DNA from 2 places in the Limnohabitans sp. Hippo4 genome. Region 1 is predicted to be linked to the other one. Evidence: predicted binding sites of a transcription regulator. Region 1 holds the regulator's gene; the other holds the start of a gene.
What was found. The regulator HrcA, encoded in region 1, represses chaperone genes, less so after heat shock. The targets are predictions, from matches to a motif close to TTAGCACTCNNNNNNNNNGAGTGCTAA.
Positions count from the first base shown of each region.

Region 1 (5,635 bases):
AGGGTCGACGCTGCGCCTCAGCAATAGTGTGTCAGCGACTTCGAATCCTGCTTCTTCTAAAACTGCGTTCGCTTGCGGTGGGCAGTCAAACTCCGCAGACACTTCGCAACGCGCAGCACCTTCTCGCACCACGCTGGAATCTGCGCGTTCGCCGAGCGCCAATTGCAGCGCATCAATCAGGATGGATTTGCCAGCGCCTGTTTCGCCTGTGAGCACACTGAAGCCTTGCGATAGATCGAGGTCGAGCTGGCGCACGATGACAAAGTCGCGCAGGCTGATGTGACGCAGCGACATGGCTTAAATGCCTCCCTCGTTCCAGTGCATTTTTTTGCGCAAGGTGTCAAAGTAGTTCCAGCCTTGTGGATGCAAAAACCGCACTTTGTGAATTGACTGCTCGACGGTAATTTGATCGCCCAACAAAAGACTGGCCAAAGACTGCATGTCAAAGTTGGCACTGGCGTCGCGGCCCGACACAATTTCAATGCTGATGTGCGAGGTGTCTGGCAACACGATGGGACGATTGGACAGTGTGTGCGGCGCAATAGGGGCAATGACCCAGCCGCCCAAAGTGGGATGCATGAGCGGGCCACCGGCCGACAAGGAATAAGCGGTGGAGCCTGTGGGCGTGGCCACAATGAGGCCGTCGGCACGCTGCGTGGCCACAAAGCGGCCATCGACTTCAATGCGAAGTTCCACCATGCCCGAGGTGGCACCGCGGTTGACCACCACGTCGTTCATGGCAAAGGTGTCAAACACACAATGCTTGTCGCGCCACACCTTGGCGTGCAGCATGCTGCGCTGCTCTTCTTCAAATTGGCCCACCAGCATAGGCTGGAGGGTTTGCTCAAACTGGCCCATGGGAATATCAGTGATAAAGCCCAAGCGACCTTGGTTGATGCCAATGAGCGGCAATCCGTATTGCGCCACCTGGCGGCCAATGCCCAGCATGGTGCCATCGCCACCAATCACCACGCCCAAATCGCATTGCTGGCCGATTTCGGCCATTTTGAGGGTGGGGTAGAGGTTGAGGCCTAGATGCTCGGCGGTGCCGGCTTCCAGCACCACTTCGGCGCCGATGCGACTGATGAATTGGGCCACATCGTCCAGTACCCGACGCGAGCTTTCCAAAGCCGCGCCAGAAACCACGGCGTGGTACTTGCCAAAAAGCGCAACGTGACGAAATTTAGACTTCATTCGCAAATTACATCATTAAAATGACCGAATGCTAGATGATCGTGCCAAGTTATTACTCAAAGCGCTGGTTGAACGCTACATTGCGGACGGCCAGCCTGTGGGTTCCCGCACGCTGTCCAAGGCGTCCGGGCTTGAATTATCCCCTGCCACCATTCGAAATGTCATGTCCGACCTCGAGGAGTTGGGCCTGATTGCCAGTCCGCATACATCGGCTGGCAGGGTGCCCACCAATAGGGGTTATCGCCTATTTGTCGACACCATGTTGACGGTTCAAAAGGGCGAATTGCCCACCCAAAGGCTGGCGCCTGACCAACCGCAAAAGGTCATTGCCAACGCCGCCAACCTGTTGTCCAGTTTGTCGCATTACGTGGGTGTGGTGATGGCGCCTAAACGTGCGTCGGTGTTCAGGCACATTGAATTTTTGCGTTTGTCTGAAAAACGCGTGTTGCTGATCATTGTCTCGCCCGAAGGGGACGTGCAAAACCGCGTCATCTTTACCGAGGCTGATTATTCACAAAGCCAGTTGATTGAAGCGTCCAATTATTTGAACGCGCATTACGCGGGCATGGCCATCGAGCAAGTGCGCATGCGCGTGAAGCAAGAGCTGGTCAATTTGCAATCAGAAATTGCCAGCCTCATGCAGGCTGCGGTGCAAATGAGTTCCGAGGCTTTGAGTGAAGACGAAGGCGATGTGGTGATTTCGGGTGAGCGCAACTTGTTGTCGGTGAGTGACTTTTCTAACGATATGGGCAACTTGCGTCAGGCCTTTGATTTGTTTGAGCAAAAAACGCAGCTCATGCGACTGCTCGATGTGTCTAGTCAGGCCGATGGTGTGCGTATTTTCATTGGCGGTGAAAGCCAGTTTGTGCCCATGCAAGAGTTGTCGGTGGTCAGTGCACCGTATGAGGTAGACGGTCATGTGGTGGGTACGTTAGGCGTTATTGGTCCTACACGCATGCCCTACGAGCGCATGATTCAAATTGTGGACATCACGTCCAAGATGGTGGGCAACGCTTTAAGTCAGTCGAAGTAAATCGACTGACTCGTTTTTCAATCAAGAAGGTTCATGCATCCAAGCCGCATGCTTGGGCGCGCGCTTGGTTTTGCTCCACTCGTTCAGCATGTCCCACTTCACTTCGTCCAAGGTTTTGTACATCTCGGGCGTGCCGGTGTTGGTGGCCAGTTCCAAACGGTGACCGTTGGGATCAAAGAAATAAATGCTTTTGAAGATGGTGTGGTTGGTGGGGCCCAACACTTCAACGCCATTGGCCTCTAGCTTGGCTTTGGCGGCCAGCAAGGTTTCCATGCTGTCCACTTCGAAGGCCATGTGCTGCACCCACGCAGGGGTGTTTTCATCACGGCCCATTTCGGGCGAGTTGGGCAATTCAAAGAAGGCCAGCACGTTGCCGCCACCTGCATCCAAAAAGATGTGCATGTAAGGATCGGGCGCTTTGGTGGAGGGCACCAAGTCTTCGGCAATGGCCAGCACAAAATCCATGTTCAAGTTTTTGGCGTACCACTCGACGGTTTCTTTGGCGTCTTTGCAGCGATAAGCCGCGTGGTGAATTCTGCTAATTTTCATGACTTTCCTTTTAGGCGTCGACTTGAAGGGCGCCACGTCTAATTTGATCACGTTCTAAGGACTCGAACAATGCTTTGAAGTTGCCTTCGCCAAAGCCCTCATCGGCCTTGCGCTGGATAAATTCAAAGAATACTGGGCCCAACAAAGTTTGCGAGAAGATTTGCAACAACAAACGCTTTTCGCCATTGGCGGTGGAGCCGTCCAACAAGATACCGCGTGCCTGTAATTCTGCCACTGGTTCGCCATGACCTTTCAGGCGCTCTTCCAGCATCTCGTAGTAGATGTCGTTGGGCGCTGTCATGAGGGGAATGCCCGCCATTTGCAGGGCGTCAACGCTTTTCATCAGGTCGTCCGTGCGCAACGCAATGTGCTGAATGCCTTCGCCGTTGAACTGCATCAAATACTCTTCGATTTGTCCGCCATTTTTGCCAGATTCTTCGTTCAAAGGAATACGAATGAGGCCATCGGGTGCTGTCATGGCTCGGCTGGTCAGACCCGTGTGTGTGCCTTTGATATCGAAGTAGCGAATTTCTCGGAAGTTAAATATCTTCTCGTAAAAAGCGCCCCAAAACGCCATGCGACCCTTGTACACATTGTGGGTGAGGTGGTCGATGATTTTGAAGCCGTGGCCCACGGGGTGGCGATCTGCACCTTCAATGAATTCAAAGTCGATGTCGTAAATACTCCTGCCGTCTTCGTAACGATCGATCAAATACAGGGGCGCACCGCCGATGCCTTTGATGGCGGGCAGTCTTAACTCCATCGGCCCTGTCGGCACCTCGACGGGTTGCGCGCCCATGTCTAGCGCACGAGCGTAGGCTTTGTGCGAGTCTTTGACTCGAAACGCCAGCGCGCAAGCGCAAGGACCATGCTCTGCGGCAAAGTAGCCCGCCAAGCTTCTGGGTTCGCGGTTGACAATGAAATTGATGTCGCCTTGGCGGTACAGCACCACGTCTTTGGAGCGGTGTTTGGCCACCAAAGAGAAGCCCATTTTTTCAAACAAGGGCTCGATGACACCCGCCACAGGAGATGCAAACTCTACGAACTCGAAACCGCACAAACCCATCGGGTTGTCAAACAAATCAGCCATGAAGTGCTCCTTTGAAATTCTTGGGCAAGCCAGCGCGCCACAAAGTGCCATTGGTTTGTTCCCCTGTCAGCCATCCAGCCACTTGCTGGCGCAAGGCCAACAGTTTGGGAATGTCGATGCCTGTCTTCACGCCGGAAGCTTCTAGCATAAAGGCCAAGTCTTCGGTGGCGGCATTGCCACTGGCGCCCGGTGCGTGCGGGCAGCCGCCAATGCCAGCCAGTGACGCATCAAAGCGTTGAATGCCCAGGCTGAGCGTGGCATAGGCATTGGCCAGTGCCAAGCCGCGCGTGTCGTGAAAGTGGCCGCAGCAGAGTTTGTTGCCAGCGATGCGCAAGGCTTTTTCTACCAGCACGCTGACCGAGTGCGGGTCGGCATAGCCCACGGTATCGGCCAAACTCACGCGGTCTGCGCCAGCGTCTAACAAGGCTTGCATGAGGCGCAGCACTTCGTCCACTTTCACTTCGCCTTGCAAGGTGCAACCAAACGCGGTGCCCACGCCGCCTTCAATGAGGGTCTTCTTGCCAGAGGCGTCGCGTGCTGCGCGAATGCGCGCCAGCTCTTGCACCACTTCATCAGGCGTTTTGCGCAAGTTGGCCAAGCTGTGTGCATGGCTGGCCGACAAAGGCAAGACCATCAGGTCGGCATCGCCTTCCAATGCGCGTTCAGCGCCTTTCAAATTGGGGATGAGCACAGAGGCCGTGAGGCCGGGCAGTGTTTTGGCAAAGGCCAGCACGTCCCAGGTGTCTGCCAGTTGCGGCATGAGCTTGGGCGGTACGAACGAGCCGACCTCAATTTCACGTTGGCCAGCAGCGTAGGCCTGTTGAATCCATTCTATTTTTTGCGCTGTGGGCAAAATGGTTTGAATGCTTTGCAGGCCATCGCGCAGACCGACTTCTCGAACGATGGCAGTGGCGGGCAACGTGGACATGGTGGTGTTTTCAGTGATGAAAAATTCATTCTAGACCACTGGCACCTCTGTCCAATCGGTGGTGTAGTTGGGCGATCGTCTTTCTTGCCGCATTTGCCACCCGCTGTAGGCGCCTTGCGTGGACACCTTGACCGCACCACGCCCAAAGCGTTTGTTCAGGGCGTCCAAGGTTTGCATGAGCGTACCTTGCGCAGGCGCAGGCTCTTCTAGCAAGTCGCCTTGGTAGTGCGTGACGGGGCTGATGTCGCTCAACACAATGCCGGCTTTTTTGTATTGGTACTCAGGCTTGTACATGCGCTCACACAGCGCGTCCACCCATCTGAAAATCACCAAGCTGTCGTTGGTGGGGTAGGGCAGTGGCACGGCCAAGCTGGGCGAGTATTGCGGCAAGTCTTTTCTAAAACGGTTGGTGTGCAAGAACGCTTGAATGACGGCCGCTTGGCTGTTTTGTGCGCGCAGTTTGGCGCAGGCGTTGGCCACAAACGTAGACAGCGCATCTTTTAAAACAGGCAGTTCGGTGACCATGTTGCCAAACGACCGGCTGGAAATGATTTGCTGTTTTTCGGGTGTAATTTCTTGCAAATCAACGCAGGGGATTTCTTGCAACTCGCGTTGTGTTTTTTCGATCACCACGCCAAAGTCGGCGCGCAAGGTGGGCGTGTGTGCGGTTTTTAAATCTTGCACCGTGTGAATGTTGTACTCGGCCAAACGCTTGGTGAGCTTGCGACCCACGCCCCACACTTCCTCCACAGGCAATTGTGTGAGTAGCTTGTCTTTTTGTGCTTCAGTGAGCGCGTTGAAATTGAACACACCTTGCGAGCGTGGATGCTTCTTGGCCACA
Region 1 covers NZ_NESE01000001.1:1,058,040-1,063,674, reverse strand. The annotation lists gene recN (DNA repair protein RecN) at 1-294, opposite strand, end outside; gene B9Z46_RS05005 (NAD kinase) at 298-1,194, opposite strand; gene hrcA (heat-inducible transcriptional repressor HrcA) at 1,223-2,227, shown strand; gene B9Z46_RS04995 (VOC family protein) at 2,249-2,776, opposite strand; gene hppD (4-hydroxyphenylpyruvate dioxygenase) at 2,787-3,866, opposite strand; gene B9Z46_RS04985 (hydroxymethylglutaryl-CoA lyase) at 3,859-4,794, opposite strand; gene B9Z46_RS04980 (Y-family DNA polymerase) at 4,825-5,635, opposite strand, start outside.

Region 2 (5,635 bases), on a different contig from region 1:
TAGTCCGCCTGTGAAGAAGCCTAAACCAATGGACAGCAACGTGCCCACCCAAAGTGATTCAATCAAACTTTGCGTGTTGTTTTGACTGCGGTGCTCCATCCATGCGCCGGCCACAAAAAGGACGATGCCTATTGCTGCAGTCCAGAGGGAACGTTCGCCACTGAAGAAACCATGGTTCACTGCGCCGGAAATAAAGCTGATGCCCGAATATTTGAGCAGCATGGCGCTGTGTTGAATTTGAAAGCTTGCGGTCATGGGTGTTTGATTACCTGATAAGAAGTTAAGTAATTCACGAGCTCATCTTAGATGACTTGTTTTGAGAATGCGCGGTCGAAAAAAAACCCCGCAATTTCTTGCGGGGTTTCTTGTGCGAGGTCAAAGGTCTGTGCAGACCCTTGAGGCAGCGGGCAATTACATGCCCATGCCGCCCATACCACCCATGCCGCCCATGTCAGGCATGCCACCGGCAGGTGCGTCGTCTTTCGGTGCTTCTGAAACCATGCACTCTGTGGTCAACATCAAAGAAGCCACGGATGCTGCGTTTTGCAAAGCTGTGCGTGTTACTTTGGTGGGGTCCAAAATGCCCATTTCAATCATGTCACCGTAGGTGTCGTTGGCAGCGTTGAAGCCGTAGTTGCCTTTGCCGGCCATCACAGCGTTCACCACCACAGATGGCTCGCCACCTGCGTTGTACACGATCTCGCGCAAAGGCGCTTCGATGGCTTTCAACACCAGCTTGATACCAGCGTCTTGGTCAGCGTTGTCGCCTTTGATGGCGCCAGCGTTTTGACGAGCGCGCAACAAGGCAACGCCACCGCCAGCCACAATGCCTTCTTCCACAGCAGCGCGAGTAGCGTGCAATGCGTCTTCAACACGGGCTTTCTTTTCTTTCATTTCGACTTCGGTGGCTGCGCCAACCTTGATCACGGCAACACCGCCAGCCAACTTGGCCACGCGCTCTTGCAGTTTTTCACGGTCGTAGTCAGAAGTGGCTTCTTCGATTTGAACGCGGATTTGTTTCACACGTGCTTCGATGTCGCCAGCTGCGCCTGCACCGTCGATGATGATGGTGTTTTCTTTGCCCACTTCGATGCGTTTGGCTTGACCCAAGTCTGCCAATGTCACTTTTTCGAGTGTCAGGCCCACTTCTTCAGCGATCACTTTACCGCCGGTCAAGATCGCGATGTCTTCCAACATGGCTTTGCGACGATCACCGAAGCCAGGAGCTTTCACAGCCACAACCTTCAAGATACCGCGAATGGTGTTGACCACCAAAGTTGCCAAGGCTTCGCCTTCAACTTCTTCAGCAATGATCAACAAAGGACGGCCAGCTTTTGCAACGGCTTCCAATGTAGGCAACAAGTCACGGATGTTGCTGATTTTCTTGTCGAACAACAACACGAAGGGGTTGTCGAGCAAAGCAGCTTGCTTCTCGGGGTTGTTGATGAAGTAGGGTGACAGGTAGCCACGGTCGAATTGCATGCCTTCAACGATGTCGAGTTCGTTGTCGAGTGACTTGCCGTCTTCAACAGTGATCACGCCTTCTTTGCCCACTTTGTCCATGGCTTTAGCAATGATCTCGCCAATGCTGTGGTCGCTGTTGGCAGAAATAGAACCAACTTGAGCGATTTCTTTGGTGGTTGTAGTGGCCTTAGTGGCTTTCTTCAACTCTTCGATCAAGGCTGTGACAGCTTTGTCGATACCGCGCTTCAAGTCCATGGGGTTCATGCCGGCGGCAACGTACTTCATGCCTTCGCGAACGATGGCTTGTGCCAACACGGTAGCAGTTGTTGTACCGTCACCAGCGTTGTCAGAAGTCTTGGAAGCAACTTCCTTGACCATCTGGGCACCCATGTTTTGCAACTTGTCTTTGAGTTCGATTTCCTTGGCCACGGACACACCGTCCTTGGTCACTGTGGGGGCGCCGAAAGAGCGCTCGAGCACCACATTGCGACCCTTAGGGCCCAAAGTCACTTTGACCGCATTGGCCAAAATGTTCACGCCTTCAACCATGCGTGCGCGGGCTTCGCCGCCGAAAATTACGTCTTTTGCTGCCATTTTTAGCTCCTAAATTCAATTAATCAGTTGAGGACAGAGCGGTCATGCGCTTCGCGCGTTGGCCGATCAGTCCCGCAAAATATTCATTCCACGACCGCGAACAGGTCTTCTTCTTTCATGACCAACAGCTCATCGCCAGCTACCTTGACGGTTTGGCCGCTGTATTTGCCGAACAACACGCGGTCGCCGACTTTCACATTCATGGCCAACACTTCGCCTTTGTCGGTGCGCTTGCCTGGGCCCACAGCCAAGACTTCACCTTGATCAGGCTTTTCAGCAGCTGCATCAGGGATCACGATGCCAGAGGCAGTTTTGGTTTCGCTTTCGACACGTTTAACGATCACGCGATCGCCGAGAGGACGTAGTTTCATTGCATCTCCTAAATATGAAACAAGGTTAAAAACAAAAAGTACTCAATAATTGAATACTTTAGGGTTCATTGGAGGGTGCTGAGTTGTTAGCACTCATCTCCTGTGAGTGCTAATCATAAGGGCATTCGAATGAATTTCAAGAGCTTCCCTTTATATTGGGGCTGATTTCAGAGGGTTTCTCTGGCTTGGAAAGTGAATGTCAGCTCCTTACATCGAAATGAACCTCAATGGGCAGCCCGCCCAATTGGCTGCAGGCTCGTCTGGCAATGTGTTGTCAGCTTTGCGCCATCACTTGGGTTTGACGGCAACTCGTTTGGGTTGTGATCAAGAACAATGCGGTGCTTGCCATGTGCTAATCAATGGCCAATCCAAGCCCAGTTGCCAAATGCCCCTCGAGGCCTTGCAGGCTGCCAAGGTGGTCACATTGGAATCCCATGTGAACGACGACTTGCCCAGCACACCTTACTTAAAAGCACTGCAGTTGGCCTTCATCGTAGAGCAAGCCGCGCAATGCGGGTACTGCACCAGTGGGCTATTGATCAGCGCGACTGCCTTGCTGATGAATGCGCATGGAACTGTTTCTGATCTGCAAATCCGTGAAGTCTTGGAGCCGCATCTTTGTAGATGTGGTGCACACAACCGAGTTTTAAGGGCGGTGAAGAAAGCTGCACTTCAGTGCGGCTTGAAAGTGCTTGATTCAGAGGTGTCAGCATGAATCAGCAGCCAACCCCCTCCATAAGTTTGAAAACCAACCCCCTGCTGGCCCAGTGGCTAAGCTTTGAAGTCGATGGCACGGTGACGGTGTTCACAGGCAAAGCCGAATTGGGTCAAGGCATCTTGCATGCGCTGAAGCTAATGGCTTCCCATGAGCTCAGCGTGTCTGTGGCCAGCATTCACATCGAGGCAGCCAATACGCAACATAGCCCCGACGAGGGCATGACGTCTGGCAGCTTGTCCGTCCAAGATTCAGGTTTGGCCATTCGCCAAGCGTGTGCGCACGCAGCGCAGCTTTTCAAAATGCACGCATGCTCGTCTTACGCAGAATTGCGCTCAAAGCTTGATGCGCAGTTGCCTGTGGATGTCACTGTGCCCACCAAGTCCTCCGCCTTGAATTTGACCGAGGGCCGCGAAGACTTGGTCGCGCTTGTTCATGGCAAGCCCATCTTCCTTCACGACCTGGGAATTAATGTTGATCTGACTCCAATTAAAAACAATGGGGGTCAGATCAACATTAATTTTCTACATGGGCGGATGGTGCGAGGGCCTGGTTTACGTTGCACGTTGCGAGACGAAGGATGGACTGACGCTTTGGCTGCCATGTCTAAAGAGATCCAAGTGTTTCGGGATGGCAGTTTGATTGGCGTTGTTGCGCCTACTGAAGAATTGGCCGAGAAGGCTGTTGGCAGGTTGCAGCGTTTGTTGCAGTGGAATATTGAGGCCTTGCCTGATTGCCGTGAGGGCGGTGTTGATTTATCGGAGGTGGCGCCTGCGATGGATTCGCAGGTGTTTCATGAAGCGGGGCAGACTCAAGAAGCGAGCACTGGCGCGAAGGTGTACGAAGCCGTTTATTTCCGCCCCGCATTGCACCATGGGTCGATGGGGCCCAGTGTGGCGCTGGCGGTTTGGGAATCTGCTGAGGCCAACAGTGGTTTGAAAGTGTGGAGTCACACGCAGGGAATTTTCCCTTTGCGCAAAGATTTGGCGCTTGCGTTTTGCATCGATGCGAACCAAATTGAAGTTCAGCATGTGCGCGGCGCTGGCTGTTACGGACACAACGGTGCGGACGATGTGGCCTATGACGCGGCATGGTTGGCCAGTCATGTGCCAGGGCAGTGCGTGCGTGTGCAATGGACGCGAGAAGAGGAGATGCAGCAATCGCCTTTGGCGCCTGCGATGCGCGTGAAGTTGCAGGCCACGGTGCAAGCCAGCACTGGAACAACAAGCATTCGCGCGGCCAAAGATGGCGGCCCTATTGAGTTGCTCAGTTGGCAACACGATGTCTGGAGCCAAGGCCACAGCTCAAGGCCTGGCCGCGCAGCGACGCCGGCCTTCAAAGACAGTTGGCAAACAGCGCAAAAGTTTCCTGTGCTCGAGCCCATCAATGTGGCCGCAGCAGCAGGTGCTGGTGCAGAGCGCAATGCCATACCGCCTTACAGCAGTCAACACGTGAAGGTGAATGCGCACCGCTTGTTGGGCTTGCCATTCAGAACCTCTGCGTTGAGAAGTTTGGGCGCGCATGCCAATGTGTTTGCCTGCGAAAGTTTCATGGATGAAATTGCCAACGATCAAGATTACGATCCTGTGGCATTTCGATTGGACAAGCTTGAAGATCCTCGCGCCAAGGCGGTGGTGCAAACTTTGGCAGATCAAGTGAATTGGTTAGAACGTCGTCAAAGCTTGGCGCACAAAGAAGGCTGGGGTTTGGGCATTGCGTATGCACGCTACAAAAGCAAAGGCGCTTATTGCGCTGTGGTGGCCGAAGTAGAGGTGACGCACCAAGTGAACGTGCGCCGCTTGTGGGTGGTGGCGGACATTGGTGAAATCATTCATGCCGATGGCGCCATCTCTCAGTTGGAAGGTGGCGCCATTCAGTCCACCAGTTGGGCATTGAAAGAGCAAGCGCATTGGGATGCCCACCACATCACCAGCACGCATTGGGACGCGTATCCCATTTTGCGTTTCAGTGAAGTGCCCGAAGTGCACGTGCATTTGATGCCGGGTGATTCACACAACGCAACATCACTCAACCCGCCATTGGGTGCCGGCGAAGCCACGCAAGGTCCCACCACCGCCGCCATTGCCAATGCGGTGTTTCATGCGGTGGGCGTGCGTGTGCGGCAGTTGCCGATGACGCCAGACAACTTGGCCAAAGCTGCTCTGGCCTGAACTGAATCAGGTCAGGGGCAAGAAGCCGCCCTTGGCGCGCAGTGCTGCTTGCTCTGGACTGGTCAAAATGTCAATCATGGCCTGCGCTTCGACCTTGCATGTGCTGGTCGATCGAACGCCTGCGGTGTACATGGTGGCCAATTCAAATTCGAGGGGCAAGTTGGCCACCAAGTCAACGCCTTCGGTGATCAAAATCTCAGTGACTTGGGTGCACCCAATCACATGGGGGTCATCGCATGCTGCCATGGCATTCATGGCCGTGTTGCCGTTGGGGTAGGGGCGCAGTTTGCTGGTCACGGTCTCGGCAATGCCCAAGCCAT
Region 2 covers NZ_NESE01000003.1:146,852-152,486, reverse strand. The annotation lists gene B9Z46_RS09795 (plastocyanin/azurin family copper-binding protein) at 1-255, opposite strand, end outside; gene groL (chaperonin GroEL) at 412-2,058, opposite strand; gene groES (co-chaperone GroES) at 2,142-2,429, opposite strand; gene B9Z46_RS09780 ((2Fe-2S)-binding protein) at 2,626-3,144, shown strand; gene B9Z46_RS09775 (molybdopterin cofactor-binding domain-containing protein) at 3,141-5,315, shown strand; gene B9Z46_RS09770 (substrate-binding domain-containing protein) at 5,322-5,635, opposite strand, start outside.
Region 2: a site for HrcA is predicted at 2,516-2,542, ahead of groES (co-chaperone GroES). Genes of this name have one in related genera too.